4 regions of the Streptomyces nidicola genome follow, and region 3 is predicted to be linked to each of the others. Evidence: riboswitches for the same ligand, from Rfam matches in the RefSeq annotation. Region 3 holds a riboswitch; each other region holds the start of a gene.

Region 1 (7,643 bases), 3.5 Mb from region 3:
ACGGGAGGCCGTCAGCGCCACCGCGCCTCGGAGGTTCAACGCGTCAGGACGCCGCCTCCAGGTGCGCCTTCACCGCGTGCGGGTCCACGAAGCCCTTCGCCTGCACCCGGTCGCCGGAGGACTCGCCGCGAAGCCGGCGCCCGATCCACGGCACCAGGAACTCGCGCGCCCAGTGCATGTCGTCGCGCCGCACCTCGAACGTGCCGCGCGGCGGCAGCAGCGGCCACGCCTGCTCGGGGTCGGCCGGCACGTCGATACCCAGCGCCTGACCGGCGCGCAGCGCCACCCGCGTGTGCCCCTCGGGCGACAGGTGGAGGCGGTCGTCGTCCCAGGCCCTGCGGTCCTGGATGGACTTCAGGGACCACAGGTCGAGCATCAGGCAGCCGTGCCGGTCGGCGATCGCCCGCACATGCATGTTGTACGTGGCGATCTTGCCGCGCAGGTGCTTGAGCACGGCCACGTCACGGGTGTCGAAGCCGGTGGCCACCATGACCGTGCCGGCCGCCTCGGTGAGCTGGACCACGGCCTTCTCGAAGCGTTCGGCCACGTCGTCCGGGTCGGTGCCGGGGCGGATGATGTCGTTGCCGCCGGCGACCAGGGTCACCAGGTCGGGGGCGAGCTCGACCGCCTTCGGGACCTGGTCCGCGACGATCTGGTCGAGGAGCTTGCCGCGCACGGCCAGGTTCGCGTACTTGAAGGTGTCCTCGGGGACACGGTCGTCCAGGAGGACTGCGAGCCGGTCGGCCCAGCCCGCGAACTTTCCGTCGGGCCCGGGGTCACCGACTCCTTCGGTGAAGCTGTCGCCCACGGCCGCGTAGGACCGGATCGTGCCGTTGAGTGTCTCCGTGAGTGCTCTCGATTCGTTTGCCACGACCACACATCTTTCACCCTCGACTGTGACCTACGCGACCGTAGCCAGGGGTTGACGCGTGGTGAGATAACCCACTCGCCACCTGGGGAATAAGCGCGGGAACGCGAATGCGGCGCCCGGGGAGCTCTCCGGGCGCCGCATCGGGCGAGCGGTCGCGACCGCTACGAGATGTCTCAGGCGTTCACACCGTGCTCGCTCAGGTACGCGATCGGGTCGATGTCCGAGCCGTAGTCCGCGGTCGTGCGGACCTCGAAGTGCAGGTGCGGTCCGGTCACGTTGCCCGTCGCGCCGGACTTGGCGATCTCCTGGCCGGCCGTCACGGTGTCGCCCTGGGCGACGCCGATCGAGGACAGGTGGCCGTACTGGGAGAAGTGGCCGTCGGCGTGCTCGATGACGACCTCGTTGCCGTACGCGCCGCCCGAGCCGGTCGAGACGACGGTGCCGTCGGCGATCGACTTCACGGAGGTGCCGGTCGGCACCGAGAAGTCGGCGCCGGTGTGGCTGCCGCTGGACCACATGGAGCCGGAGTTGCCGTAGCCCGTGCCCTTGGCGCCGTCGACCGGCGCCACGTAGTCGCCGGAGGCGGTGGTCTTGGCGCTCGCCTGCGTGGCGGTGGCCGCGCCCTCGGAGCCGGAGCCGCTGGCGGCCGCGCCACCGATGGTGAGCTTGACGCCGATCTTGAGGTGGTCCGCGTCGGAGCCGACGGCGTCCTTGTTGTCCTCGTAGAGCTTCTTCCAGCCGCCGTCGACGTCCTGCGCCTTGGCGATCTTCGAGAGCGTGTCACCGGCCTTGACGGTGTACGTCGTGGCGTCGGCGGCGGGGGCGGACGTCGCGGCCTGCGCACCGGTGGCGCCCATCAGCGGCAGCGCGAGCGCGGCTCCACCGGCGGAGGCGACGGCGGCGACACGGGCGATGCGCTGGGAGGTCGAAAGGCGGTGCTTTCCCTTTGCGGGCATGCTGAATTTCCTCTCCGTCGCCTACGAGGTGAGCTGTCGGGTTCGGGCTGGAGATGCCCGGCCGCGCCCGGGGTACGGGCACGGCTTCACCCCAAGCCGCTTCGGGAAATCCCCTACGCGGCGTCTTGCGTGTGGGTCCCCCGCTCCTGCCGTGACGGGTAGTCGAAAGGAATCCGGGCGGCGGCAGGACTAGGCGTTCCGACCGGATTGATTGGTGACCGTAGGCGAACGGCAATGGCGACGACAAACCCCGAATTCATCTGCGGTGCCAATTCCTTGGGATCCTGAGGCTTCCCGGTGTAACCCTCCGTCGACATTCGCCGCTTTACCAACGCCATACCTTCGGGGATTACTGGGGCGGCAATCCCGGCCGCCCGCCACACAGCGTCACGAACATGAAGCCGGTCACGCACACGCCCACAAGCCCCTTCGATCCATGCACAGTTGGCACGGATCAGGGCGAATCGGATAGATGGTTGCCTGTGGAACCGATGTCGTATCGTCAGGAGCGCGCCCGCCGGCGACCCAACGCCGGTGCACCGATTGGGAGGAGCCCCTGTGACGCAGCACGCACCGTCCACCGAGCCCGAGCTGACCGGAGTGCGCAACTTCCGAGATGTGGGCGGCCTGCCCACCGTGGACGGCCGGCGCGTGCGCCAGGGCGTACTGTTCCGCAGCGGTCACCTCGCCCACGCCACGGCCGAGGACTCGGCCTTCCTCTCCTCCCTCGGCCTGCACACGGTCTTCGACTTCCGCAACTCCGCGGACCAGAAGCTGGAGGGCGCGGACGTCGAACTGCCCGGCGTGCGCAATCTGAACCTGCCGCTCAACGACCCGGCCGACGGCGCCGAATTCTGGACCATGGTCCGCGACGGCAACATCGACCAGCTGCGCCAGATCCTCTCCGAGGGCCGCGCGGCGAACCGGCTCGTCGAGTCCTACCGCACCATGATCAAGGAGCGCACCGCCGAGCACAGCCGCGTGCTGCACTCCCTCGCCGACGACAGCCTCCCCGCGCTGATGCACTGCGCGGCGGGCAAGGACCGCGCGGGCCTGTCGATCGCGGTGACACTGCTCGCGGTGGGCGTGGAGCGCGACGCCATCGAGGCGGACTACCTCAAGTCCAACGAGAAGCACCGCCGCTACAACGTGCGCCGCACCGCCACCGCGAAGGACGCCTACTCCCCCGAGATCATGGAGCTGCTCAGCCCGCTCTTCGACGCCCGCATCGAGTACCTCAACGCGGGCCTCGAGACGATCGACGAACTGTGGGGCAGCACCGACCGCTACCTCGAAGAGGGCCTGAAGCTCACCTCGGCGACGCGGGAGCGGCTGCGCGAGCGCCTTCTCGACTGAGGTCCGGCACCTGAGGCCCCCGGCGCCTGAGGCCCGGCACCTGAGGCCCCGGCACCGCCTTCTCGACCGAGGCCGGGGCCCGGGCCTGAGCCGCAGCCCCGAACCTCGGCCCCGTGTCCGACGTCACCCCTCCCTGTCGCGAAGTGCCGCGCGGGCAGGGAGGGTTACGGCGAGCAGCCCGAGGCACACCGCGCTCGCGGCGAACGTGCCGTACAGCAGCGGCGGTATGTACGGGGACTCCCCCGTCATGCCGCGCATCATCGGCGTCAGCGTGATCAGCGCGATGGCGGTGCCGAGCGCCACCCCCGCCGCCGACACCAGCAGGCTCTCCCAACGCAGCATCCGCAGCACCTGGCGGCGCGTGGAGCCGACGAGGCGGAGCACCGTCAGTTCGCGACGGCGGTCCAGGACCGTCATCACCAGGGTGTTGACCGCGGCGACGGCGGCGAAGCCGCCCAGGACCGCGGCCATCATGTAGTTGGACCAGGCGCCGAGTTCGCTGTCCGCGCTCTGCGCGACGGCATAGCCCGAGGCGTCGGTGACCTTGCCCAGTGCGGCGAGCGGCCCGACGTCGCCGCCGCGCACCAGCAGCGTGCCGTCGAAGCCCGAGGTGACGTGGCCGGCCAGGGACGCGCGGTCCATGGTCACCGCCGCAAGGCCGAGGCCCCGGCCGTAGACCGCGGCGACCTCCGGGCGGGCCTTCGTGCCGTCGGGAAGGTAGAGCGGCAGCCTGTCGCCGACCTGCACCTTCGCCGCCGTGGCAAGCGTCTTGTCGATGGCGATGCGGCCCGCGCCCACGCGGTCCAGGCTGCCGCCGCGCACATCCAGGTCCTGCACCTTGGCCAGCTCGGCGCCGGAGCCCGAGATGCCCTGCGTCGCCGTTGCCTGCAACGACGTCTCGCCGCCCGAGTCGACCGGCACGAGCACCTGCGTCTCGAGCAGGCTCACGGCCGCGTCCACGCCGGGAGCGCGGGCCGCCCGGTCGGCGGCGCCCGTGGGCAGTCCCGCCGGGTCGGTGACGACGTGGTCCGCCGTGATGCCCTCGCGCAACTGGTCCGCGGAGACCTTGCTCTCGCTCGTGTGCATGAACACCAGCGTCGAGGCGAAGGCCATCGCCAGCACGATCGGCGTGATCGCGGAGGCCAACCGGCGGGAATTCGTCCGGGAGTTGGCGGCCGCCAGCGAGGCCGAGGCGTCTCCCCCGCGCAGCAGCAGGCCGAAGAGCGCCGCGCACAGCCGTGCCACCAGCGGGCCGAGCAGCGCGACGGCGAGCATGAAGAGCATCACGACGCCGAGCGAGGCGTTCGCCGCGTCGGCTCCGGCGGTGGAGGCCGCGACGCCCGCGAGCGCCGAGCCGCCGCCGAGGGCCGCGACTCCGAGCACGGTACGGATGACGCCCGGGCGCAGCCGCTCCACCGAGGCCTCGGCGAGCGCCTGACCCGGCTTGATCCTCGCGGGCCTGCGCCCGGCGATCCACCCGGCGCCGAGCGCCGTGAGCAGCCCGGTCCCGACGGCGGCGACCAGCGGGATCCACGAGACGTGCAGCTCGACCGCCTGCGGGACGGCCCCGCGGTCCTTCAGCTGCCCGAACCACCAGTGCGCGAGCCCGATGCCCGGCAGGCACCCGAGCACCCCGGCGAGCGGCGCAACGAGCAGCGCCTCGGAGGCGACCGCACGGCGGATCTGCCGCGGCGTGGCGCCAACGGCACGCAGCAGCGCGAACTCGCGGGTGCGCTGGCCGACGGAGAGGGCGACCGTGCCGGCCGCGGTGAAGACGGCGACCAGCGTGGCGATCCCGCCGAAGGAGCCGCCGAGCGCGGTGAGGTTCTCCTTGGCGTAGGCCAGGCCGTGGTCCTCGACCTCGCCGCGGTCGTCACCGGTGAGCACCTGCGCGCCGGAGCCGGTCAGTGCCTTCTCGACAGCGGTGGCGAGGGCGCCGGTGTCGGCGCCGTCCTTGGCCAGTACGGCGATGGCCTCGGCCTTGCCGGGGTGCCCGGACAGCGCGGGGGCCTCCGCGTCGGCGAACCAGGCCGTGGCCCCGCCGCCCGCCGCCTTGCCTGCCCCTGCGGTGTCCCCGGCCCCGGCCCTGGCAAGACCGGACACCCTGAACTCCGCGCGCCCCGCCGCCGTTTCAAGCGCGACGGTGTCGCCGACGTGGGCCTTCGCGGTGCGGGCCGCGGCGGCGTCGAGCGCCACCTCTCCCGTGCGCGGCGCGGCGCCCGCGGACAGCGCGGTCCCGGTGAAAGCGTGCGAGCCCCAGCCGTGGCCGGTGAGCGCGCTCGACGAGGTGGAGCTCTGCCGCACCGGGAAGGTGAAGTCCGCCACCGCAGCCTCGACGCCGGGCGCCCGGGCCGCCTTCGCCGCGAGCCCCGCGTCCACGCGCGCGGTGTCCGGCAGCGGGTACGTGGTCTCTTCAGGACCGTCGACGGTGTCGGTGACGACCCGCGCGGACTGGTCCGCCGCCGCCACGACCGGCGCCTTCGCGTACCGCTGCGCCGGAACCGACGCACGTACGCCGGTCTCCAGCAGGGTGCCGCAGGCCGCGACGATCAGCGCCGACATCAGCAGCGCGACGAACGTGCCAGCGAACGAGGCGGGCTTGAAGCGCACAGCCGCACGCGCGAGGCCGTTGGGGGCAAGGCTCCTCATGCCGCCGCCCCCGCCATCGCGCCCGCGCGGGAGGAACGGACGGCGAGCGTCGCCATCCGCGCGGCGATCTGCTCCGCCGAACCGCGCTCCAGGCTGTCGGCGAAAGCGCCGTCGGCGAGGAACAGCACGCGGTCGGCCCAGGCGGCCGCGGTCGGATCGTGGGTGACCATGACGACGGTGGCGCCGAGGTGGTCGACGGCGTTGCGGAGCAGGCCCAGGACCTCCGCCGCGGTGCCGGTGTCGAGGGCGCCGGTGGGCTCGTCCGCGAACACCACGTCGGGGCTCGTGACCAGGGCGCGGGCGACGGCCACCCGCTGCTGCTGGCCACCGGAGAGCTCGCCGGGCCGGCGCCGCGCCTTGTCCGCGAGCCCGACCTGCGCCAGCATCGCGGCCGCCCGGCGGCGGTCCTGGCGGCGCCCGGCGAGCCGCATGGGCAGCAGCACGTTCTGCTCCACGGTCAGCGACGGCAGCAGGTTGAACGCCTGGAAGACGAAGCCGAGGCGGCTGCGGCGCAGCTCGGTGAGCCGGTTCTCGCTCATGCCGGTGATCTCCGTGCCACCAAGGTGCACGGATCCCGCCGACGGCCGGTCGAGCCCGGCGGCGCACTGCAGGAAGGTGGACTTGCCGGACCCGGACGGCCCCATCACGGCCGTGAACGTGCCGCGCGGCAGAGCGAGGTTGACGCCCGCGAGAGCGTGCACCGCACCGGCCCCGCGCCCGTACTGCCGCCGCACACCGCGCAGTTCGACAGCGAGACCCGGCGTGCCGGCCCGTGCCTCCGGCCGGTCGTCCTCGATCGTCCGCTGCTTGCCCCTGCGTAGCCTCATGGCCCTGTCCCGCCCTCTCGTACTTTTCCTCGCTCTGACGGGGAGGAGTGTGCGAGAACGGCCGGGCGCCTGGCGTCATACCCAGGAGCCAACATGGAGGTGCTACCGCAGTAGGGGGTCCCGCCTCACGCGGCCCCGCCTCACGCGGACCGCCCCACGGCGCACCGCCTCACTGATTCCCGCCCAGCGTGAACAGCAAGTAGATGAATCCGGCCAGCGCGTGCCCGGCGAAGACGTACACGAGGACCCGGATCAGAATGCCGCGCGGCAGCTTGTCCTCGATCTGGCGGCGGGCCGGGCCCGGGGTCGGCCCGGTCGTGTCAGGCGTGTGAGCCGCATCGGACGTGTCAGCCATGGCGGGTCTCCTTTAGCGGTCCCGCCGACGGCCCGAGGCACAGTGCGGCCGTCGGGCTCTGCAGCAGGGTGTGGACGAACAGGAAGTCGACGCCGCCCGGGTCGACGGCGGCAATCCGGTGCGGGGTCAGCGAGTCGAAGTGGGAGCTGTCGCCCGGGTCGAGCCGGTAGGACGTGTCCCCGAGCCGCAGCCGCAGGCGCCCCGACAGGACGTACAGCCACTCCTCCCCCGGATGCACGCGCACGACGTCGCCCTGGGACCCGTACGGCGCGTGCACCTGCAACGCCTGCATCCCGCGGCCGGGCGACCCGGCCTGCCGGTACGTCCAGCCCCCGGCCTCGGTGGCTTCCATCGTGCCGCCGCGCACGACCGCGTCCCGGTCGGCGGGGGTCTCGCCGAGCAGTTCGGATACGGTCGTACCGTAGATACGGGCGAGTGAGAGCAGCATCGGGAGCGAGGGCTGACGCTGTCCGGTCTCCAGGCGGGAGAGGTGCGCCGGGGACAGGCCGGCGGATCCGGCGGCGACCTCCAGGGTGAGGGCCGCGCGGCGGCGCAGTTCGCGGAGCTGGGGCGCGACGGCGGGAAGTTCCGGGGGTTCCGGGACCTCCGCACCGTCGACCTCGTCCGGC
Region 2 (7,643 bases), 820 kb from region 3:
TCGGGGCTTCGCCCCGGACCCCGCTGCTCAAACGCCGCAGGGGCTTGAATTGCCGCACCGGCTGCTCAAGCGTCGATCGCAGGCGCTCACAGTGGCCGTAAAATTGAGCCCACTGTGTCTGAGTCGTCTGAAATCCCCGCGTCCACCGCCCGCCCCAACGAGCCGCGGTTTCCCGACGGGCCCCGGCCCGACCCCGCGCAGTCGCACTACGAGCGCCGCATCCGCAGCTTTCAGCCCCGCCGCGGCCGGGTCACCGACGCGCAGGGTGACGCCCTGCACCGGCTGTGGCCCAAGTGGGGCCTGGACATCGACGGGCAGCGCAGGCTCGACCTCGCGGAGCTGTTCCCCGGCGTCGAGCGCGTCGTCCTGGAGATCGGCTTCGGCATGGGCGAGGCCACGGCGCAGATGGCAGAGGACGACCCGACGACCGGCATCCTCGCGGTCGACGTGCACACGCCCGGCCAGGGCAATCTGCTGAACCTGGCGGAGCGCGCCGGGATCGACAACGTACGGGTGGCGAACGGGGACGCGATCGTGCTGCTGCGCGACATGCTCCCGGACGACTGCCTCGACGGGCTGCGGGTGTACTTCCCCGATCCCTGGCCCAAGAAGCGCCACAACAAGCGGCGACTGATCCAGGCCGAATTTCTGTCCCTGGTGGCCGGGCCGCTCAAGCAGGGCGCCCTCGTGCACTGCGCGACCGACTGGGAGGACTACGCCGAGCAGATGCTCGAGGTCCTCACCGCCCACCCCGATTACGAGAACACCATCGAGGACGGCGGCTACGCGCCCCGCCCCGACTTCCGCCCGCTCACCCGCTTCGAGGGCAAGGGCCTGGACAAGAGCCATGTGGTCCACGACCTGCTCTTCCGGCGCCGATAGGGCCCTTCCCCGATTCAGGGCCGGACCCGGGCCGGATCCCCTCGGCCCCGTCGCGGCGGGCCGCATCCCTCGTTAGGGTCAATTGGTGGCCTCGTATCCCGTCCATCCGCACCGGCAGGACGACGTCCTCGGCGCACACCCGAGCGGCGCGGTCCCGCACGGTGCGGTTCCGCATCCGCGCTGGTGGGAGCGGAAGGGCGTGCGGGCCACCGCGCTCGCGGCGCTGCTCGCGGTCTCCGGGGTCGTGATCCTCGCCCTCGTACGCGAGCAGACCGGCACGGAGGGGTTCCTGGTCGGGCTCGGGCTCGCCGTGCTGCCCGTTCCCCTCCTCATATCCGCGTTCCGCTGGCTGGACCGCGTACAGCCGGGCCCCTGGCGGAACCTGATCTTCTCGTTCGCGTGGGGCGCGTGCGCGGCGGCACTGATAGCGATCGTCGCCAACAGCTTCGCGACCCGCTGGATAGAGACCGCGACCGCCGACCCGTCCAGCGCCGACACCCTCGGCGCCACCGTCATAGCCCCGATCGTCGAGGAGTCCGCGAAGGCGGCGGCCGTGCTGCTCGTCTTCCTGTTCCGCAGACGGGACTTCACCGGAATCGTCGACGGCGTCGTCATCGCCGGGGTCACCGCCACCGGCTTCGCGTTCACCGAGAACATCCTCTATCTCGGCAACGCCTTCGGCACCGACCAGCTCTCCGGCACCGGAGCCGGCCTGACCTCGGTCACCGCCGCCACCTTCTTCGTGCGCATCGTGATGTCCCCGTTCGCGCACCCGCTGTTCACCGTGCTCACCGGCATCGGCTTCGGCATCGCGGCCGCCATGGCGCCGGGCCGCGGCCGACTGCGCCGGATGCTGCTCCCGCTCGCCGGACTGCTCGCCGCGATGGGCATGCACGCGTTCTGGAACGGCTCGTCCTCGTTCGGCGAGTACGGCTTCTTCGCGGTGTACGCCGCGTTCATGGTGCCGGTGTTCGGCGTGCTCACCTGGCTCTCGGTGTACGTACGCCAGCGCGAGCTGCGCACCATCCGCCAGGAGCTGCCCGCCTACGTCGCCGCGGGCTGGCTCGCCCCGCCCGAGCCGTTCGCACTCGGCTCGCTCAAGGCACGGCGCCTCGCCCGCGAGTTCGCGACGCACTACGGCGGCCGGGCCGCCACGACCGCGGTCGCCGAGTACGAGGACTTCGCGACGTCCCTCGCGCTCCTTCGCCACCGCGGCCGCAGGGGCAAGGCAGGCGCGGACTTCGTCGAACGGGAGCGGGACCTCCTTGAAGCGCTGTGGGCGCGGCGCGACTACGCGCGCCCGGCGCTCGCGTACGGCTCCCAGATCGCAGCGCCGATGTGGCTGCCCCCGGTGTACGCGGGCCCACTCGCGCAGGGCCCCGCGTACACCCAGGGCCCCGCGTACCTCTACGACAACCCGTACCGCTACTGAGCCGCCGCCTACTGAGACGCGGACGTCAGCCGGTCGAGCTCCGCCCGCGTCAGCTCCACGTCCGCCACCGCGAGCAGCGCCGGGAGCTGCTCGACGATGCGTGCGGAGGCGATCGGCGCCGTCACCGTGGGCTGCGCGGCGAGCCAGGCGAGGGCGACCGTGGCGATCTCGGCGTCGTGCGCCTGCGCGGTCTCGTCGAGGGCGGTCAGGACCTTCTGGCCGCGCTCCGTCTCCAGGTACGCGCCGGCCTTCGCGGCGCGGGCGCTGTCCACCTGCTGTCCCGGCCGGTACTTGCCGGTCAGGAAGCCGGACGCGAGCGCGTAGTACGGCACGGCCCCGAGGCCCGCGCGGGCGGCGACGTCCTGCAGCTCGCCCTCGTACGTGTCGCGGGAGACGAGGTTGTAGTGCGGCTGGAGCGCGACGTAGCGGGCGAGGCCCTCGCGGTCGGAGAAGTCGAGGGATTCCTGGAGGCGCTCGGCGGAGATGTTGGAGGCGGCGATGTGCCGCACCTTGCCCGCCTTCACCAGCTCGTCGAGGGCGCCGATGATCTCCTCGACCGGCACCTCGGGCTTGTCGTAGTGCGTGTAGTAGAGGTCGATGTGGTCGGTGCCCAGGCGCTTCAGGGAGGCGTCGGCCGCGGCCTTGATGTTGGCGGCGGACAGGCCCTGGAACTCGGGGTGCTGGCTGCCCTTGGTGGCGATGACGACGTCGTCGCGGCGGCCGCGCGAGGCCAGCCACTTGCCGATGACGGTCTCCGACTCACCGCCCCGGTTGCCGTCCACCCACGCCGAGTACACATCGGCGGTGTCGATGAAGTTGCCGCCCGCGGCGACGTACGCGTCGAGCACCTCGAAGGACGTGGCTTCGTCGGCGGTCCAGCCGAACACGTTGCCCCCGAGGGACAGCGGGAAGACCTCGAGGTCGGAGGTGCCGAGCTTGCGCAGAGAGCGAGAGGAAGTCATGCCCCTACCCAACACCCGTACGGAATACGGTATTCCGGGATCGCACCGGAAACCGCCCCAAGAATGGGCAAACCGGCAGCCCTGACGTCGGGGGGTGTGCGCCAGGACCGCCGGGGTTCAGTCGCTCAGGGGGTGAGGCCCTTGCCGCGCAGCCAGGTCGCCGGGTCGACCCCGGTGGACTGCCCGTCGGGGTGGACCTCCAGGTGGAGGTGCGGCCCGGTGACATTGCCCGTGGCGCCCACGCGGCCGATGACATCGCCCGTCGAGACCTTCTGGCCCGCGCTGACGTTGAGCGAGGACTGGTGGCAGAACCACAGCTCGGTGCCGTCGTCGAGGGTGAGGATCGTGCGGTAGCCGTACGCGCCCGCCCAGCCGGCCTCCGTGATCGTGCCGCCGTGGACGGCGCGGATCGGCGTACCGGTGGAGGCCGCGAAGTCGAGGCCCGTGTGGTAGCCGGAGGACCACATGGAGCCGGGCTGACCGAAGGTGCCGGAGAGCGTGTACGAGGCGACCGGGAGCTTGAAGCTCTTGGCGAGCTTGGCGAGGCGCTCTTCCTCGGCCTTGCGGCGGGCCTCCGCCTCGGCCTTCTTCTTGTCGGCGAGTTCCTTGGCCCTGGCCGCGTCCTGCTTGGCGGCGGCCTCGGCTGCCGCCTGCTTGGCGGCGGCCTCCTCGGCGGCCTGCTTCGCGGTGGCGTCGGCCGCGTCCTGCTGCGTCTCGGCCTGCTGCATGATGCGGGCCCGCAGCGCCTCGCCGGCGCCGGTCTGCCCGTCGGCGGCCTCGGCCTGGGTGATACCGGCGCCGCTCAGCGGGGAGGCCGTGGCGCCGGAGTCGGAATCGGAGTCCGAGCCGTCGGATATCAGCGAGCCCACGCCCGGCAGCGACTTGGCCTCGGGCAGCGAGTCCTTGACCGCCGACAGGTCGGGCATGGAGATGTGGACCGGCGGCTTGCCGCCCTGTGCGGTGGCGATGCCGCCCGCACCGACGGCGGCGACCACGCCGACGCCGAGAACAGTGGAGCTGCGAGCGAATCCACCACGGCGGCGGGCTACGCGATGCCTGCCGCGGACGGGAGCGACGGACTCCTCGGTGGGGTTCCACTCCTCCCAGGTCTCCTGCTCGACGCCGAAGTCGTCTTCGGGGCCGTAGAAGAAGTCGGGGGCAGGCCGGTTCGACGCCACGGGGGCGCTCTCCTTTCCTTCCTTCTCGCCTACCGGGTTAGCTGACGGGTTCGGAGCAGGAAGGTCTCCTACGGACGCCTCCTTGGACAGGAACAGCGTCCGATTCACCCCAAGTTGGTGGTTCCCCGGTTCCCTTGCGGGATTGAGCGTGTGCGCACGGAGCCGTCTCTTGTGACGGCTGGGACGACCGCGCTGCGTTATCGAACGTTAATAGACAGCAGACAGTAATTCCAAGCGCTTCCCACTGATCGTTCACGACTCTGGCCAGGACTTATCGGGACAGGAGTGGGCGGAATCGGGCGAGTTGATCGCACTCCGCAAACGTCCATGCAACTGATGGTGCGTCAATTGTTATGCGGAGCGACGCCGTTCGACTACCTCTGGTAATAACGATCAAGGAACTCAGCCGCGTCGCACGGCGAGCAGCGCCATGTCGTCCTTCGTCCCGTCACCGGTGTGCGCGCGCACCTCCGCGGCGAGGGACGCGAGGAGTTCCTCGGGCCCCGGGAAGACGCGTCCGGAGAGCCGGGCCGCCGGATCGTAGAAGCGGCCGCTCGGGTCGCGCGCCTCGGAGAGCCCGTCGGTGTAGAGCAACAGCGTGGCCGCGGACGGGAACGCCGCCTCGACGGCCCGGTCGGGCCAGCTGCCGAGTTCGCTCATGCCGAGCGGCAGCGCCGCCTGGCACGGATCGAGTGCGCGTACGGTGCCGTCGCCGAGCAGTAACAGGGGGCTGGGGTGGCCCCGGTTGAGGACGCGGACGAGCTCGACGCCGTGCGGGATCTCGGCGAGCACCGCGGTGGTGAAGCCCTCGAAGTCGTCGATGCCGCTGCGCCGGGTGCCCTCGCGTGCCAGGGCCCGCTCAAGACGCTGGGCGACCGCTTCCAGGGAACCCTCCTGCTCGGCGGCCTCCCGGAACGCGCCGATGACGACGGCGACCGCGGCGACCGCGCCCATCCCCTTGCCGCGCACGTCGCCGACGATGATCCGGATACCGTGCGGGGTGTCCTGGACCGCGTACAGATCGCCGCCGATGAACGCGTCGGCCTGCGCCGCCTCGTAGCGCGCCGCGATGACGAAACCGCCGAGCCGCCGGGCCGGTTCGGGCAGCACCGCCAGCTGCGCGGCCTGCGCGATCTCACGGGCGGAGGCCAGCTGCTCGTAACTTCGGTAGACGATCCGGTTGAGCAGACAGGCCAGCAGGCAGACGGTGGCCACGGTGGCGATCTCGGTGACGAACACCGAGTCGAGGTGCCCCGTGAAACGCAGGTGCACGGCGACGATCGCGCCGATCGACACGACGCCGACCAGCATCGTCGCGCGGAGCGAGAAGAACGGGGCGGCCACCAGCGGCGCCGCGCTGAACAAGGGGGCGCCGGGGAAACCGCTGGGAGTGACGTACTCGTAGATCGCGCCGCCGATGACGAGCAGCAGGGGCAGCAGCCGCAGGAAGAGCCGCACGCTCACGTTCTCTGAGCCGTGCCGCCTCCGTCTCCCGCCGGTACCTCCTGTTCGCTGCCCCACCACTTGTCTCCTGCCGTTCCCTGCCAGCTTCCGGCGTCTCACCAAGAGTTCCTGCACGGGGACGCGGGGGCGAGCAGGAGTGGGCCGTACGGGTGGGGAAAGTGACGTGCGCAACACCGGCGGCACAGGGGCGACACGGGGCGCCGCGACGGCATCGCGGCACAAAAAAACCGAGGCCGGAATCTCGATGAGATTCCGGCCTCGGTCTTCAGTAGCGGGGACAGGATTTGAACCTGCGACCTCTGGGTTATGAGCCCAGCGAGCTACCGAGCTGCTCCACCCCGCGCCGTTGTGTTCACAACTCTACGCCATCAGGGGGAGTGAACGCGAATCGCTTCGCGTGACGGCTCACGCGGCGGCGTGTGTGAGCGTCTCCCACGCCACGAACAGGTCGTCCGTTCCCTCGGGTCGCTGCTTGCGGGTGAGCTTCTCGGTCTGCGGGAGGTCCATCTTCAGCCGTCCCTTCAGGTGCTGAAGGCCCACCTCCGTGTCGGGGCCCATGTCCCGCTGCACCTTCCCGCCGCACAGCCAGGACGGGGCCTTGGTGCCCAGCTGGTACTTGGAGTGCAGTTCGAGCGCGGCGGCGAGCCGGTCCTTCACCTCCCCGTACAGGTCGACGCCCTGGTGCCAGGCGGTCTCCGCCATGTGGGAGGTGGCGGCGAGGGAGTAGCTGGCGTGCTTGAAGTTGCGGCAGGTCTCCTGGGCGAGCCCGTCCTTGAAGGTCTTCTGCCCGAACCAGTACGTCTGAAGTTCCTTCGGAGTGTTGATGTCGCTGCCCTTCGGTTTCACCGGGAGCGGCCCGTCGGAGGACAGATAGAAGTACGCGGGGACGCGGTTGCGGAAGTGCCCGACGGCCTGGTCGAAGGCGCGCTGGTCGTTCAGGTAGACGCCCATGCTCATCGTCGCGTCGGCCATCACCAGGTCCCAGTTGCCGTTGAAGTCGGCGGAGCCGCCCCGCACTTCGGGCAGATAGGCCTCGCGCAGCATTCGCTGGAACTTCAGCTCCTGCCCGTCCGGCCAGTCCTTGTACGTGTACTGCATCAGCTCGCCGGCCTTCGCCCAGGAGGCGCCGGCCCAGGCGGCCTGAAGCCCCGCGTTGTCCGCGGTGTGCCCGGTGACCTTGTCCGACCAGGCGTCCATGATCTCGACGGCCTTGGCGGCGTGCGCCCTGTCGCGGGTGATGTTCCACAGCAGGGCCTGCGTATAGGCGGCGATGGCGTCCTCGCGCTCCTCGACGCAGCCCTGTCCCGCCTCGGCGTCGAAGGGGCACTCCACGGTCGCGTACGGCTTGGCCTTGTAGTCGAGGTCGGCGTACTTGCTGTCGCTCATCTCCTTGTACGCGGAGATCCACGGCTCCTGTTTACGGGCCACGTGGTCGCGGACCGCGGCCAGTTGGCCCTTGCCGACCAGGACGCCCGGGTGCGCGAAGGGGCCGCCGGAGGGCCGGTGTTCGGGGTGCGCGCCCACGTCGGAGTCGGTCCGTGTGGTCCCGCCGCACGCCGTCGCGGCCACCACAAGGAAGGGGACGAGGCTCCCCAGAAGAACGCGTCGCGTCCGTGCGCCCGCTGCCATGAACACCTCCGGTCGGATCATTGGCAGCCTGACGCGTGCGGGCGATGTCCGCAGGATCTGTTGCGCCGGTCGGGAAGGGGGCGCGTGCGGCCTCCC
Region 3 (7,643 bases):
TCATGCACTTGAACCCGTTGCGCTGCGCGAGCTCGACGGCGTCCAGGGTCTCGGTCAGCGAACCGATCTGGTTCACCTTCACGAGCAGGGCGTTCGCCGAGTTCTCCTCGATGCCGCGGGCGAGGCGCTCCGGGTTGGTGACGAAGAGGTCGTCGCCGACGAGCTGGACCTTGTCACCGATGCGCTCGGTGATGGTGTTCCAGCCGGCCCAGTCGTCCTCGTACAGCGGGTCCTCGATGGAGACGAGCGGGTACGCGGAGACGAGCTCCTCGTAGTACTCCGTCATCTCGGCGGCGGAGCGCTCCTTGCCCTCGAACTGGTACTTGCCGTCCTTGTAGAACTCGGAGGCGGCGACGTCGAGCGCGAGGGCGATCTGCTGGCCGGGAACGTAACCGGCTTCCTTGATGGCCTCGAGGATCAGGTCCAGGGCCTCGCGGTTCGAGCCCAGGTTCGGGGCGAAGCCGCCCTCGTCGCCGAGGCCGGTGGCCAGGCCCTTGCTCTTCAGGACCTTCTTCAGCGTGTGGTAGACCTCGGCGCCCCAGCGCAGGGCCTCGGAGAAGGACTCCGCGCCGATCGGGGCGATCATGAACTCCTGGATGTCCACGTTGGAGTCGGCGTGCGACCCACCGTTCAGGATGTTCATCATCGGGACGGGCAGCAGGTGCGCGTTCGGACCACCGAGGTAGCGGAACAGCGGCAGGTCGGAGGCCTCGGAGGCGGCGTGGGCCACGGCGAGCGAGACGCCGAGGATGGCGTTGGCGCCGAGCGAGCCCTTGTTGTCGGTCGCGTCCAGGTCGAACATCGCCTGGTCGATCAGGCGCTGCTCGGTGGCGTCGTAACCGACGAGCTCCGGGCCGATCTGCTCGATGACGGCGAGGACGGCCTTCTCGACGCCCTTGCCCTGGTAACGGTTCGGGTCACCGTCGCGGAGTTCGATGGCCTCGAAGGCACCGGTGGAGGCGCCCGACGGGACGGCGGCACGGCCGGTGCTCCCGTCGTCGAGGCCGACCTCGACCTCGACCGTGGGGTTGCCTCGGGAGTCCAGGATTTCCCGGGCTACGACGACGTCGATGGACGGCACGAGCATCTCCTTCTTGGATGTGACGCAGGCTATGCGGGCGGCTGCTTGGTACGTGGTCCCGCACCCCTGAGCGTAACCGGCTCGCGGGCATCGGCCATCCGAACGCCCGCCTCGTGGACAACGCCGATAGCGAAATGTTCCTTAACTGAACAAAAACAGCGACCTCCGTCCCGGCTGTGCCGGGACGGAGGTCGCCGAAGTGAGCGGCCCGTGGGGACGGGGTGCGGCGGGGCTCGGCGTCCGCCGATGCCGAGCCCGTACCTGATGGCCTGGGAGGGCCTTGGGTGGTCCGGTACGAAACCGTGGTCCGGTACGAAACCGTGGTCCGGTACGGACCGGTGGTCCTGCGCGGACCGGACGCTTTAGCTGAGGTGCAGCTGCTGACCCGGGTAGATCAGGTTGGCGTCCTTGACGATGTCCTTGTTCTTCGAGAACAGCTGCTGCCAGGTCGTGTCGTGCGCCTCGGCGATCTTGCTGAGGGTGTCGCCCGTCTTGACCTTGTACTCGCCGTCGCCCTTCTCGACCTTGTTGCCGGTCGGGGTGGTGACGGTGTCCTGCTTCGGAGCCGCCTGCTGCTTGGGGGCCTCCTGCTTGGGGGCCTCCTGCTTCGGCTGCTGGCGCTGCTCGGAGCGGTCGGCACGCTGCTGGGTGTTCTGCTGCTGCGTGTTCTGCTGCTGCGAGGACGAGTCGTCGGCGCCACCCTCGTTCGGGGTGGAGGACAGGCCCGAGCCGCAGTTCGGCCAGGCACCGTTGCCCTGGGAGGCGAGGACCTTCTCGCCGACGGCTATCTGCTGGGCCTTGGAGGCCTGGTCGGCGGTGGAGGCGTACTGGTCGCCGCCGTAGGCGGACCAGGTGGAGGACGAGAACTGGAGGCCGCCGTAGAAACCGTTGCCGGTGTTGGTGGACCAGTTGCCACCGGACTCGCACTGCGCGACCTGGTCCCACTCGGACGTGGTCGCGGCGGAGGCGGAGGTCGCACCCATCAGCGGCACGGCGACGGCGGCAGCGGCGACACCACCGAGCGTGGCGACGCGGACGGCCTTGGACGGGCGGCGGTGCTTGTTCTTGCCGGAAAACAGCATGGAGATATCTCCTCACCGACGCCTGCGAGGTGAGCTGTCGGGTTCGGGCCAGTGAGTGCCCGGCAGACGCATCCTTGTGCGCTGCTTAACCCCAAGCCCGTCCGGTCTCCCGGAAGGGCGCTTACCTGGGTCCCCCGCTCCTGCCTACGGCGCATAAGCGTCGACTGTTCCCGTACGGACGTTGGCAGGATTCGGCGTGACGTCCATCGGGGCCCGCTGAAGCGAGCGGTCACGAACGTAAGCGGTCGATCCGTCCGATTTCAAAGTCGATCAGGGGCTTTGAGACCCATATCTCACTCGATCAAGATCGGACAAAGCCCCTTCAACCGCCCCGAACTCCCGCTACTTTTTGTCCGATCCGTCCCCAAGGTCCAGGCTCTGACCAGGAAGGATGAGGTCTGGGTCGGTACCGACCGTCTCCTTGTTCCGCTCGTAGAGCGCGTCCCATCCGCCGCGCACGTCCTGGGCCTTCGCGATGTCCCAGAGGTTGTCGCCGGCGTGCACCTTGTACGTGTCGCCGTCGCGCCTTTCGTCGCGCGAGGCGTGACGCCCCTCCCCCGTACGGGAGTCGGAGCCGTCCTCGGCGGCGCGATCGCCGCGATGGCGGCCCGACGTGGCGCTGTCCTGCGCCTCGTCGGAGGGCGAGGCGGACGGCGGGGCCGTCTCGGAGGCGGTGCCGTCAGAAGGCGCGTGGGACTTGTCACTTGAAGGGGCCGAGGAGCCCTCGGCCTTGTTACCGGAGGTATCGCCCGACTCGTCGGCCGACGGGCGGTCCGACGCGGCGGAGTCCTCGGCCCCGTCGTGACCCTTGTCTCCCGAATCCGCCGATTCGGTCGAATCGCTCGCGCCGGTCGAATCCGTCGCGTCCGTGGAGCCCGCCTTGTCGGCGTCCTCGTCGGCGCTGTTGTCGCCGCCGTCGTCCGACTTGCTGTCGGCATCGGTGCCGGACGGCGTGGAGGACTCGGACGGCTGCGGCGACGCGGACACGCCCGGGTCGACGTCCGCCGAGCCGTCGTCCTCGGTGAGGTCGGCGGTGAGCGAGCACATCGGCCAGGCGCTCACGCCCTTGTCGTCAAGAACCTTCTCGGCGACGGCTATCTGCTGCGAGCGGCTGGCCTGGTCGGCACGCGGGGCGTAGTCGAGCCCCCCGTACTCCTCCCATCTCTCCTGCGTGAACTGGAGACCGCCGTAGTAGCCGTTACCGGCGTCCAGGCTCCACTGCCCACCGCTCTCGCACTCGGCGAGCTTGTCCCACGCCTGCGTGGTCGCGGCGCTCGCGCCGCTCGCGGCGAACAGCGGGATCGCGATGGCGCTGCCGGCGACTCCGGCTGCGACGACGAGAGCAGGGGCCTGACGGGGGCGACGGTGACGACCGTTCCCGGAGAGCATGCGTTTGCCTTTCGCGAGACTGATGCTGCTACGCGCGACGGGTGGTGCAAGTGGTGCGGGTTGTGCATGTGTCGCGATGATCCGTGAACGTAGCGGCACTCGAACACCTGTCACAAGTCGATGCAGCGTAGATCACGTGAAAGTCACAGTGTTGACGGCCCGTCAGCTGACCCGTCGGTTCCGGTGGGGATCTGACGCGGGGTGAACTCCACCGGGAGCGTGCGCAGTCCACGCATGATGAGGCCGCCACGCCACCGCAAATCGGTAGGTTCCACCGCAAGTCGCAGGTCCGGGAGGCGGGTCAGGAGGGTGGCGAGGGCGGTCTGTCCCTCCAGGCGGGCGAGCGGGGCGCCGAGGCAGTAGTGGATGCCGTGGCCGTAGCCGAGGTGCTGGTTGTCACGGCGGGAGAGGTCGAGGGTGTCGGGTTCCGTGAAGCGCGCCGGGTCGCGGTCGGCGGCGGCGAGCACGACGAGCACCGGGTCGCCCGCGCCGATCTCCTGACCGCCGATGGTCAGCGGCTCCCTGGCGAAACGCCACGTGGCCATCTCCACCGGCCCGTCGAAGCGCAGCAGTTCCTCGATCCCGGTCGCCAGCAGCCCCGTCTCCCCCGCCGCGATCGACGTCGCGAGGCGCTCGCGCTGGTCGGGGTGCGTGAGCAGGGCGTACGTGCCGTTGCCGATCAAGTTGACCGTAGTTTCAAAACCGGCGAAGAGCAGCACGAAGCACATGGCCGCCACCTCGTTCTCCGTGAGGTGTTCGCCGTGGTCGGAGGCGCGGATCAGTTCGGAGATCAGGTCGTCGGTGAGGTCGCCGCGCTTGCGGTGGATCAGCTCCACCAGGTACGCGCGGATCCGCTTCACGGCCCGGCCCACCCCGCCGCGTGGTCCCCCGCCGTGGCGGATCATCATGCCCGCCCACTCGCGGAAGTCGTCCTGGTCCTCGCGGGGGACGCCGAGCAGGTCGCAGATGGCGTAGATGGGGAGGGGGAAGGCGAAGTCGTGGATCAGGTCGGCTTCGCCCTTGGCCGCGAAGGCGTCGATGAGGTCGTCCGTCAACTGCTGGACGCGTGGCGCGAATTCGGCGACCCGGCGCGGGGTGAACGCCTTCGAGACGAGGCGGCGCAGGCGGGTGTGGTCCGGCGGGTCGATGTTGAGGAGGTGGGTCGTCAGCTCGGCCTGGCGTTCGCCGGGGATGCCCGTCTTGCCCTTGGCGGGGCTCCGCTCGTCGTGGTGGTCCGCGTTCTTGCTGAGGCGTTGGTCGGCGAGCGCCTGGCGGGCGTCCGCGTACCGGGTGACCAGCCAGGCCTCGACGCCGCTCGGCAGCGTGGTGCGGTGCACGGGGGCGTGCTCGCGCAGCCAGGCGTAGGCGGGGTACGGGTCGCTGGCGAACTCCCAGCTGAAGAGTTCGGGGGCGCTGGAGGGGGTGGGGCTCTCGGTCACCACCCGACGGTATCGGGGCCTACCGGTCGGTGAGTCCCTCGGTGGTCCGTACCGCGTCACGGTAGGCGCGGGCGGCGGCTCTGAGTGCCGCCTCCGGGTCCACGCCCTCCGCCTCGGCGCGCAGGGCGAGGGCCAGGAGTTCGTAGCCGACGCCCTCGCCCGTGGGGACCGGGACTTCCAGGCCCGCGGTGCGGACCCGGGAGCCGAGCTTGGCGGTGAGGGCGAGGCCGGGCTGGCCCACAGGGACGCCGTCCGTGACCGAGGCGCGGCGCTTCTCCTCCGCCTTGGTGCGCAGCCAGTGCTCCTTGACCTCTTCGGGGGTCGTGGCGGTGTCGTCACCGAAGACGTGCGGATGGCGGTGGATGAGCTTGTCGACGATGCCGCCCGCCACGTCGTCCACCGAGAACGGCTCGTCGGTGTCCTCCTCGGCGATGCGCGCGTGGAAGACGACCTGGAGGAGTACGTCGCCGAGCTCCTCGCGCAGTTCCTCCCGGTCGTCCGTCTCGATGGCCTCGACCAGCTCGTACGCCTCCTCGATCGCGTACTTGGCGAGGTCCTCGTGGGTGCGCTGTTTCGACCAGGGGCATTCGCGGCGGATGCGGTCCATGACCTGGACGAGGTCGAGGAGGCGGGCGCCCGGCAGGTCGTAGGAGCCGGGGAGCAGTTCGAGGTTCGGCATCTGTTCGCGGCCCGAGCCCGCGAGGCGCGCCAGGCCGTCCGTGAGCTGCCGGTCGCCCTCGGCGGTGGCGAGGACGACGAGGGTGCGCCCGCCGTCGGCGCAGCGGTCGACGAGCTCGCGGGCGGTGGGCGAGGCGATCGTGACCTGGACGCCCGCGTCCTTCACGTACGGCAGCTGCGGGTGCGCGGAGTCGGCGCACAGCACCTCGTCGGCCGTGCGCAGCGTCTGCCACGCCTGCCAGGAGAGGAGGCCGGGGGCGACCCGGTGGCTGGTGGTGAGCAGGACGACGCGGCCGGCGGTGTCGCCTGCGTCGGCGGGGGTGTGGTGGTCGTGCGCCTCGGGTTCGTTCACCCCTCGAACGTAACGCAGACCACTGACATCCCCGCCGCTCACGTGCCTATGCGGTCTGCTGCTCCGCCGCGGGTTCCTTCGTGATCTGCCTCAGCCACGGCGTCTTCGCGTCGACCCGGCTGTTCTTGGTGACGTCCCACGTTCCGTAGCGGGGGTTGAGGTCGACGTTCAGTTCCTTGGAGGCGCTGGAGAGTGCCTTCCAGAAGACGGCCTTGCCCTGGGGGGTCTGCATGTCCGCGCCGAGCGCGGTCGACAGCTTCTGCGCCTCGATCTCGGTGCGCAGGCTCTCGGTGAGCCGGTTCGGCGGGATGTTGTACTGCTGGAGCCAGGCGACCTCCAACTGCTTCGCGCCGCCCGCCTGTTGCTCCAGGCCGGACCGCATGCTCTGCATCTCCTTGCGGGTGACGGAGATGCCGGCGTCGGTGGCGGCGCGGTGCAGGACCCGGTCGAGGACCATGGTGTGCAGCGTGTTGCGGGTGAGGCCGCCGGTCTTGGCGATGGCCTGTTCGTACTGCGCGGAGTCCTTGGTGGCGGTCTGTTGCGCGTCCCGCACCTCGTTCACCCGGCTCTCCAGTTGCGAGACGGTGATCCGCTGGCCGCCGACGACGGCCGCGGCACCGGGGTGCGCTTCGCTGCCGCAGGCGGTCAGGGCGGGTACTGCGGCGATGGCGACGGACAGAGCAACTACGGTGCGGCGGCTGTTGCGGCGGTGCAAGGTGGGCCTCCCTGCGAAGAGTTTGTGCGTCGGTGCACAAAGTCCGGCGGTGATCGATGTTAGGAGGTGGCCGCGTGCTAGGCCACCTATTCGACAACGATTCGCCGCGGGTCGAGGTATCGACCGGGGTATCGACCGGCGCTCAGCCGACCACGGCCACCGGTGCGTCCCACGCGTCGCGGTCGACGGTGATCGCGTAACCGCCGCGCGTCTCCTTGCTGTTGACCATGTACTGGTGGCCGCGGTGGTGGCCGGTCCACAGGGTGGAGGCGAACGGCCAGTCGGTGGTGGTCGTGTTCACCTTGTCCCACTTGGCGTACCAGAGGGTGCCCGGCAGGTTCGTGCGGTCGGTCGTCGTGGCGACGGCCTTGGCGCTCGAGCTGGAGAACCCGTACAGGCCGGTCCGGTAGTACTTCGCGTGGACCGCCTTCTGCCAGTTGCGGATGTAGGTGAGAACGGCCGTGTTGCAGGAGGAGTTCGTGGTGTCGTACGCCTCCATGTCGAGGTAGAGCGCGCTGCCCGCCTTCATGTTGAGCGCGGAGGCCTTGGCGACGGCGTCGGCGCCGTCGGTGGCGCCGAGGGAGGCGGCGGTCGTGGTCGTCATCCTCTCGGGGTTGGTGCCGCTCGCGCAGGGCGGTTGCGCGCCTACGTAGAGCGGAATCAGCTTCCAGCCCTGGGAGTTGATGGTCTTGACCCAGGAGGCGGTGAGGTTGGCCTGGGTGCAGCCGCGGTTCTTGCCGCCTACGTAGACGGCTGCCGCGCCGTAGAAGCCGGTGTGCCAGGCCTTCATGGCGGAGGCGGTGGGCGCGGTGCAGGCGTCGAAGGCGCGGCCGGTGTAGTACTTCGCGGCGGGCCAGGTGGTCGTGGTGGCGAGGGACTGCTGGACCGTGATCCCGCCCGCGAGGAC
Region 4 (7,643 bases), 2.6 Mb from region 3:
GTGACATGCCGACGCACCTCGTTCGCATCGAACGTGGTCTCCTGGTGCACCAGATACGACGAGATCGGCTCGCCGCCGACCGCGGCCTCCACCGCCTCGGCCACAAGAGCCGGGTAGTAACCGCTGCGCTCGATCGCCGCTCGCAGCCCTTGGGTCGTCGTACTGGTCTTGGCCATGTGGTCCATCCTAAGGCCCGTAAAGAGACTGCCGATGCCCCTGTGGATAACTCTCCGTGAGGGGCCCGTACGAGGTGGTTCAGTACGCGGCGGGCAGGGTGCGCGGGCCGAGGTCGTCGCGGGCGGGCGGCGGCGCGAGCCGGACGGAGGCGCCGAGGACGGTCAGCCCGCGCTCGGCCACGACGACCGGTTCGAGGGCGACGCCGACGACCTCGGGGTGGTCGTCGACCAGGCGCGAGACCCGTTGCAGCAGCTCTTCGAGCGCGGGGGTGTCCACGGGGGCCGCGCCGCGCCAGCCGAACAGGATCGGGGACGTCTTGATGGACCGCACGATCGCCTGCGCGTCCTTGTCGGTCACCGGGATCAGCCGGTGGGCGGTGTCACCGAGCAGTTCGGAGGCAGCTCCGGCGAGTGCGAAGGAGAGCACGGCGCCCGCGGCCGGGTCTATGACGGCGCGTACGACGGTGTCGACTCCGCGCGGCGCCATCGACTGCACGACCGGCCGCAGTTCGGCAGGCTTGCCGAGCCGCTGGGTCAGGTCTTCGTAGGCGCGCCGCAGCTCTCCCTCGCCGGCCAGGTCCAGGCGTACGCCGCCGAGGTCGGGGCGGTGCCGCAGATGCGGGGCGGTCGTCTTCAGGGCCACCGGGTAGCCGAGCGTGCGCGCCGCCGCCGCGGCCTCGTCCGGGCCGGGGGCGGGCAGCGTGCTGCGGACGTCGATGCCGTAGCGGGACAGCAGGGCGCGGGCGTCCTCCGGGGCGAGGTCTGCGCCCCGCGGGTCGCCCTCCTTGGCGAGCAGTTCCGTGATGAGCTCGGCGGCGCCCTGCTCGTCGATGGCGTCGTACTCGGGCACCTTGCCGGGCGCGGCGGCGTCGCGTCGCCACTGGGCGTACTTGGACACCTGGGAGAGCGCGCGGACGGCGCGCTCGGCCGCCGGGTAGGCGGGGATGAGGCGCCTGGTGCGGTCCACAGGAAGCGGGGTGCCTTCGGCGACGTCGGGCGCATCCGAAGAAGCCCCGGGAGTCCCTGAGGCCTCCGAAGTGGCGCGCTGGGGCAGGGTGTCGGGCGCGTTGGGCCCCGTGCTGGCCGCGGCGGAGAGGGCTTCCGCGAGGCCACCGAGTTCGACGTGGACGACGAGCACCGGCTTCGTGGGGCCGGTGGCGGCTGCCGCGCTCAGGGCGGCCGCGAGTTCCGCGTCCTCCGAGGGGCCCTCCCCCACTGCGGGGATCGCGGTGACCACGACGGCGTCCGTCTTCTCGTCGGCCAGGGCCTGCTCCAGTGCGGCCCGGAAGTCGGCGGCGGACGCGGCGGTCGTCAGGTCCAGCGGCGGCTTGGGCCGCAGCCCTTCGGAGAGGCACACGTCGTACGTAAGGAGGCCGAGCGACTCCGAGTTGCCCAGGATGGCGACGCGTGGCCCCTCGGGCAGCGGCTGGCGGGCCAACAGGAGGCCGGTGTCCACGAGTTCGGTGATCGTGTCGACCCGGATGACCCCCGCCTGGCGCAGCAGCGCGGACACGGTGGCGTACGGGAGGCGGGTGGCCCGCACCGCGTGGCCCGTGGGCGCGATGCCGCTGTGCCGGGCGCCCTGCACGACCACCAGGGGCTTGGCGGCGGCGGTGCGGCGGGCGAGGCGGGTGAACTTGCGGGGGTTGCCGATCGATTCGAGGTACATGAGGGCGACGTCGGTGTCCGCGTCGTCGTACCAGTACTGAAGGACGTCGTTCCCGGACACGTCCGCGCGGTTGCCCGCGGAGACGAACGTGGAGACGCCGCTGGCCCCGGTGACTCCCCCGCCCCTGCGGTGCAGGCGGGACAGGAGCGCGATGCCGATGGCGCCGGACTGGGCGAACAGGCCGATGCGCCCGGGGCGCGGCATCTCGGGGGCGAGCGAGGCGTTGAGCCGTACTTCCGGTGACGTGTTGACGACCCCGAAGGCGTTCGGCCCGATGATGCGCATTCCGTAGCTGCGGGCCTGGCGGACCAGGGCACGCTGGCGCTCGCGGCCCTCGTCGCCGCTCTCCGCGTAGCCGGCGGAGACCACGACGAGGCCCTGCACGCCGCGCTCGCCGCACTCGGCGACGACCTCGGGGACGTCCGGGGCGGGCACGGCCACGACGGCCAGGTCGACCGTCTCCGCCGGGTCGATGTCGCGTACGGAGCGGTGCGCGGGCACGCCGTCGATCTCGGTGACGTCATCCCCGAACGCCTGGTTCACCGCGTACAGGCGGCCGGTGAAGCCCGCGTCCTTCAGGTTGTCGAGAACGCTGCGGCCCACTCCTCCGGCCGCGCGTCCCACGCCGATCACGGCGACGGAGCCGGGAGCGAGCAGGCGCTGCACCGAGCGGGCCTCGGCGCGCTGCTCGCGCGCGTGCTGCACCGCGAGCGAGGCCTCCGTGGGCTCGATGTCGAACTCCAGGCGGACCACGCCGTCCTCGAAGCTGCGCTTCTGCGTGTATCCGGCGTCCCGGAACACCTTGATCATCTTGCTGTTGGCGGGCAGCACCTCGGCGGCGAACCGGCGGATGCCCCGCTCGCGGGCGACGGCCGCGATGTGCTCCAGGAGGGCGGAGGCGACGCCCCGGCCCTGGTGGGCGTCCTGCACGAGGAAGGCGACCTCCGCCTCGTCGGCGGGCGCGGTAGCCGACATGCCCTGCTCGTTGATCCGGTCGTAGCGCACCGTGGCGATGAACTCGCCGCCCACCGTGACCGCGAGACCGACCCTGTCCACGTAGTCGTGATGGGTGAAGCGGTGCACGTCCTTGGCGGACAGGCGGGGGTAGGGCGCGAAGAAGCGGTAGTACTTCGACTCGTCCGAGACCTGCTCGTAGAAGCTGGTCAGATGCTCGGCGTCCGCGGTCGTGATGGGCCTGATCCGCGCGGTGCCGCCGTCGCGCAGCACCACGTCGGCCTCCCAGTGGGCGGGGTACGCATGGCGGTCCGACGGGGTCTCCATGCCGCAAGGGTAGGGCCGGGCACCGACAGATGACGGTCGGTCGTACGGGTCGCGGCCCGTGCGTACGGAGGGCACCCTATGGAGGACCGAAGGGCCGTGCCGGTGAGGACCTGGGTCCGCGTCACGCACGCCTCCCGATATGGAACACTGGTCTAGACAACCGTGAGACACCTGAAGGGCAGCATCACATGGCTGAGCGCCGCGTCAACGTCGGCTGGGCCGAGGGCCTCCACGCCCGCCCCGCTTCCATCTTCGTCCGCGCTGCCACGGCCGCCGGCGTTCCCGTGACGATCGCCAAGGCCGACGGCAACCCCGTCAACGCCGCCTCCATGCTGGCCGTGCTCGGCCTGGGCGCGCAGGGCGGCGAGGAGATCGTGCTGGCTTCCGACGCCGAGGGTGCGGACGCCGCGCTCGACCGTCTGGCGAAGCTGGTCGCCGAGGGGCTCGAGGAGCTTCCCGAGACCGTCTGACACAAAGACAAAAGCAGTACGGCTGAGCCGCGCGTTCCCCTTCGGGACGCGCGGCTTTTTCGTTCGCTATTGTGGCACGTTCGTTCACAATTGCGGCACGCCCGTTCGCTATTGCGGCGCGAATTGGGCGGCGGGAAATAGGCAGCGGAAATTCATCCGCACCCCGTTCAACCCATTCACCGAATAGTGCACTTCTTTGTATACGGCGCTGTTGTTAAACCTGGCGCCCCACCGTGTTGACTGCATGTTGCGAAGTCCTCACATGCTCGCCCGCGCGGGGGACGCGCAGCCTGTGGGCGGCCGTCGCACGCTCCGCGTGCAGGGTGGCCAGGGCGCGGGCACGCTCCGCGTCGCCGCGCGCCACGGCGTCGACGATGGCGCCGTGCTCGGCCCAGGACTCGGCCGGCCGGGCCGGGCTCTCCACGGCGTACATCCAGGCGATCTTGTGGCGGAGCTGGGTGAGCAGGGTGATCAGGCCGGGACTGCCGGAGGCCTGCGCGAGCGTCTCGTGGAACCAGCTGCCGAGGGAGCGCAGATCCTCGCTCTGGCCCCGTCGGGAGCGCTCCTGACCCAGCCTGACCAGGCCACGCAGCACCTTGAGGTGGGCCTCGGTGCGGCGCTGCGCGGCGCGGGCGGCGCCCATGGGTTCGAGCAGCATGCGGATCTCCAGGAGGTCGGCCGCCTCCCGCTCGGTGGGTTCGGCCACGCACGCGCCCGCGTGCCTGCGCGTGACGACGAACCCCTCCGCCTCCAGGGTGCGCAGCGCCTCACGGACGGGCACGCGCGAGACCCCGTAGCGACGCGCGAGCAGTTCCTCGGTGAGCCTGCCGCCGCGCTCGTAGACGCCGGCGACGATGTCGTCACGGATCGCTGTGCATACCGACTGCGCGGGAATGCGCATGACTCGACCTCCGCCTCAATGCCCGCGATACGCGGCCGATTGACGCCCGGTCAAGCGCGAATGACACGTGGCCGGAACGTTTACCCGGTGACTCTATTCCACCGGGCTTGAATTTCCGACGAGGGAACTGAATCCAGGGATATTTTTTGGACAGTGCAGACCCGCACACGCGAAAGCCCCGGCTCGGTGAGCCGGGGCTTTCGTGGAGTGTGGCTGACGGGTCAGACGTTCACACCGTGCTGGCGCAGGTACGCGACGGGGTCGATGTCCGAGCCGTAGTCGGGGCCGGTGCGGGCCTCGAAGTGGAGGTGCGGGCCCGTGACGTTGCCGGTGGCTCCGGAGAGGCCGATCTGCTGGCCGGGGGTGACGTCCTGGCCGACGGAGACGCCGATCGAGGACATGTGACCGTACTGGGTGTACGTACCGTCCTTCATCTTGATCACGACGTTGTTGCCGTACGCGCCGCCCCAGCCGGCCTCGACGACGGTGCCCATGCCGACCGCGTGCACCGAAGTGCCGCTGGAGGCGTGGAAGTCGATGCCGGTGTGGCTGCCGGAGGACCACAGTCCGCTGCCGGCCTGGTAGGCCGTGGAGACGTACGAGCCGGAGATCGGCGACACGAAGCTGTTCAGGCGCTTGCGCTCGGCCTCGCGGGCGGCGCGCTCCTTGGCCTCGCGCTCCTTCTCGGCCTTCTCGGCGGCCCGCTTCTTGGCCTCCGCCTCGGCCTTGCGCTTGGCCTCCGCGGCCTTCTTCTTGGCCTCGGCCTCGGCCTTCGCCTTGGCGGCGGCCTTCTGCTGCGCGGTGGCCTGCGCGTCGATCTGCTCGGCCAGGGAGTCGCCGATGGCCACGGCCTGCGTGAGGCCGTCGTGCGGGGCTACCGCGGTGTCGGCGGCGAGTGCGGGGGCGGCGAGGCCGCCCACCACGCCCGTCGTGGTGATCGCGGCGACGCCGGCGACCTGAGCGGTGGTACGCGTCAGGCGGCTGGGACGGCGGTGCTTCCCGGTGGCACGGGTGAACGCCATGAAGTGGCTGGTCCTTTCCTTCCTTCTCGCCTACCGGGTTAGCTGACGGGTTCGGAGCAGGAAGGTCTCCTACAGGCCCCCTCCCCTTACGGGAAGAGCGCCCGATTCACCCCAGGGACTTCGGTGGGTCCCCGGCTCCCCTGGCTCGCACCATGGGGACTCGGCGATGACTGTCCGGTGTCGCGGGCGCGACGTACGTCTGGCGGACAGCCGGAGGGAACGCTAAGCGGGGCGTCTTTGGATCGACAAACAGAACCCGGCTTTTGTAGTGCACGCCACAGGGCAGACAGGCAACCACCACATCAATTCGGACATTTGCGAGCGTGTGGTGATTGAAGACGACCGTGACGGACGCCACGAAGCCCCGGCCGCCGATGCCGGCGCCGGGGCTTCGTGGTGTGCCGCGGGAGACGAGCTCAGCTCTCGACCACCGTGACCTCGCCGATGCCGAGCGCCTTGACCGGCTCCTCGATCTGCGCGGCGTCACCCACCAGGATCGTCACCAGGCGGCCCGCCGGGAACGCGCTCACGACGGCGGCCGTGGCCTCCACGGTGCCCGTGGCGGCCAGTTGCCGGTACACTTGCGCCTGGAAGTCGTCCGGCAGGTGCTGCTCGACCTGGTCGGCGAGGGTGCTCGCGACAGCCGCCGCGGTCTCGAACTTCAGCGGGGCCACGCCCACCAAGTTCTGTACGGCGGTGTCCCGTTCGGCATCCGTGAGCCCCTCGGCCGCCAGCGTGCGCAGGACCTTCCACAGGTCGTCGAGCGCGGGCCCGGTGTTCGGAGTGTCCACCGAGCCGCTGATGGCGAGCATCGCGGCGCCGCTGCCGTCGGGCGCGGAGCGCAGCACCTGGGCGAAGGAGCGCACTCCGTAGGTGTAGCCCTTCTCCTCGCGCAGGACGCGGTCCAGGCGCGACGTGAGGGTGCCGCCCAGGCAGTACGTGCCGAGGATCTGCGCGGCCCACACACGGTCGTGCTTGTCCGGTCCGACCCGGCCCATGAGCAACTGCGTCTGCACGGCACCGGGACGGTCCACGATGATCACGCGGCCGGTGTCGTCGGCGACGACCGGCGGCACGGGGCGCGGCTCGGCGGTGTCGCCGGTCCAGGCGCCGAGCGTGTCGGCGAGGAGGGCGTCCAGGTCGATGCCCCTCAGGTCACCCACGACGACGGCCGTGGCGGTGGCGGGGCGTACGTGCCGGTCGTAGAAGGCGCGCACGGCCGCCGCGTCGATGGCCGAGACGGTCTCCTCGGTGCCCTGGCGCGGGCGCGACATACGCGCGTCGGCAGGGAAGAGCTGCTTGGAGAGCTCCTTGGCGGCGCGCCGGGCCGGGTTGGCGGCCTCGTGCGGGATCTCGTCCAGGCGGTTGCGGACGAGCCGCTCGATCTCGCTGTCGTCGAAGGCGGGGGCCCGCAGCGCGTCGGCCAGGAGGGCGAGGCCCTTGGAGAGGCGGGAGGCCGGCACTTCGAGGGAGGCACGGACGCCGGGGTGGTCGGCGTGCGCGTCCATCGTGGCGCCGCAGCGCTCCAGCTCGGCGGCGAACTCCTCGGCGGAGTGCTTGTCCGTGCCTTCGTTGAAGGCACGCGCCATGATCGTCGAGACGCCGTCGAGGCCCTTCGGTTCCGCGTCAAGCGGTGCGTCCAGGTGCACCTCCACGGCGATGACCTGCTGTCCCGGCCGGTGGCAGCGCAGCACCGTCAGGCCGTTGGGGAGCGCGCCGCGCTCCGGGGCCGGGAACGCCCAGGGCTTGGGCTCCCCCGCCTGCGGCCGCGGGTGGAAGTCCATGTTCGCGAGCTGCTCGGTCACTGGCCCGCCTCCTCGGCGATCTCGGCGTTCTCGGTGTCGGCGGGCGCGGTCGGCTCGTACACGAGGGACGCGCGGTTGTCGGGACGCAGGCGCGCCTTGGCGATCTCCTGGACCTCCTCGGCGGTCACGTCCAGGACGCGCCCCACGGCGGTCAGGGCGAGCTGCGGGTCGCCGAACAGGACGGCGTAGCGGCACAGCTCGTCGGCGCGCCCCGAGACCGTGCCCAGGCGGTCCAGCCACTCGCGCTCCAACTGCGCCTGGGCGCGCTCCATTTCCTCGGGGCTCGGGCCCTCCTCGGCGAACCGGGCGAGCTCCTCGT

The links. A riboswitch is a leader RNA that binds a small molecule or an ion and turns the genes downstream of it on or off. The one in region 3 is predicted to bind cyclic di-AMP.
Region 1: linked by a shared signal. The riboswitch ahead of ACOKM3_RS08945 (M23 family metallopeptidase) and the one ahead of ACOKM3_RS24625 (transglycosylase family protein) in region 3 are both predicted to bind cyclic di-AMP.
Region 2: linked by a shared signal. The riboswitch ahead of ACOKM3_RS20905 (M23 family metallopeptidase) and the one ahead of ACOKM3_RS24625 (transglycosylase family protein) in region 3 are both predicted to bind cyclic di-AMP.
Region 4: linked by a shared signal. The riboswitch ahead of ACOKM3_RS12790 (M23 family metallopeptidase) and the one ahead of ACOKM3_RS24625 (transglycosylase family protein) in region 3 are both predicted to bind cyclic di-AMP.

Annotation. Positions count from the first base shown of each region.
Region 1 is NZ_JBNBPI010000001.1:1,906,693-1,914,335, forward strand. It holds gene ACOKM3_RS08935 (TetR family transcriptional regulator C-terminal domain-containing protein) at 1-1, shown strand, start outside; gene ACOKM3_RS08940 (SGNH/GDSL hydrolase family protein) at 44-826, opposite strand; gene ACOKM3_RS08945 (M23 family metallopeptidase) at 1,045-1,827, opposite strand; cyclic di-AMP (ydaO/yuaA leader) riboswitch at 1,831-2,002, opposite strand; gene ACOKM3_RS08950 (tyrosine-protein phosphatase) at 2,386-3,183, shown strand; gene ACOKM3_RS08955 (FtsX-like permease family protein) at 3,307-5,832, opposite strand; gene ACOKM3_RS08960 (ABC transporter ATP-binding protein) at 5,829-6,659, opposite strand; gene ACOKM3_RS08965 (DUF6126 family protein) at 6,829-7,014, opposite strand; gene ACOKM3_RS08970 (helix-turn-helix domain-containing protein) at 7,007-7,643, opposite strand, start outside.
Region 2 is NZ_JBNBPI010000001.1:4,585,047-4,592,689, forward strand. It holds gene trmB (tRNA (guanosine(46)-N7)-methyltransferase TrmB) at 115-882, shown strand; gene ACOKM3_RS20895 (PrsW family intramembrane metalloprotease) at 968-2,314, shown strand; gene ACOKM3_RS20900 (aldo/keto reductase) at 2,323-3,276, opposite strand; gene ACOKM3_RS20905 (M23 family metallopeptidase) at 3,402-4,454, opposite strand; cyclic di-AMP (ydaO/yuaA leader) riboswitch at 4,466-4,613, opposite strand; gene ACOKM3_RS20910 (PP2C family protein-serine/threonine phosphatase) at 4,857-5,912, opposite strand; tRNA gene ACOKM3_RS20915 (tRNA-Met) at 6,188-6,261, opposite strand; gene ACOKM3_RS20920 (alginate lyase family protein) at 6,324-7,547, opposite strand.
Region 3 is NZ_JBNBPI010000001.1:5,405,131-5,412,773, reverse strand. It holds gene eno (phosphopyruvate hydratase) at 1-1,081, opposite strand, end outside; gene ACOKM3_RS24625 (transglycosylase family protein) at 1,444-2,163, opposite strand; cyclic di-AMP (ydaO/yuaA leader) riboswitch at 2,168-2,325, opposite strand; gene ACOKM3_RS24620 (LysM peptidoglycan-binding domain-containing protein) at 2,506-3,552, opposite strand; gene ACOKM3_RS24615 (cytochrome P450 family protein) at 3,696-4,991, opposite strand; gene ACOKM3_RS24610 (nucleoside triphosphate pyrophosphohydrolase) at 5,011-6,021, opposite strand; gene ACOKM3_RS24605 (SurA N-terminal domain-containing protein) at 6,068-6,736, opposite strand; gene ACOKM3_RS24600 (glycoside hydrolase domain-containing protein) at 6,879-7,643, opposite strand, start outside.
Region 4 is NZ_JBNBPI010000001.1:2,814,824-2,822,466, forward strand. It holds gene ACOKM3_RS12770 (DUF5998 family protein) at 1-176, opposite strand, end outside; gene ACOKM3_RS12775 (bifunctional acetate--CoA ligase family protein/GNAT family N-acetyltransferase) at 256-3,126, opposite strand; gene ACOKM3_RS12780 (HPr family phosphocarrier protein) at 3,315-3,596, shown strand; gene ACOKM3_RS12785 (GntR family transcriptional regulator) at 3,811-4,497, opposite strand; gene ACOKM3_RS12790 (M23 family metallopeptidase) at 4,719-5,519, opposite strand; cyclic di-AMP (ydaO/yuaA leader) riboswitch at 5,532-5,695, opposite strand; gene ACOKM3_RS12795 (M16 family metallopeptidase) at 5,936-7,303, opposite strand; gene ACOKM3_RS12800 (M16 family metallopeptidase) at 7,321-7,643, opposite strand, start outside.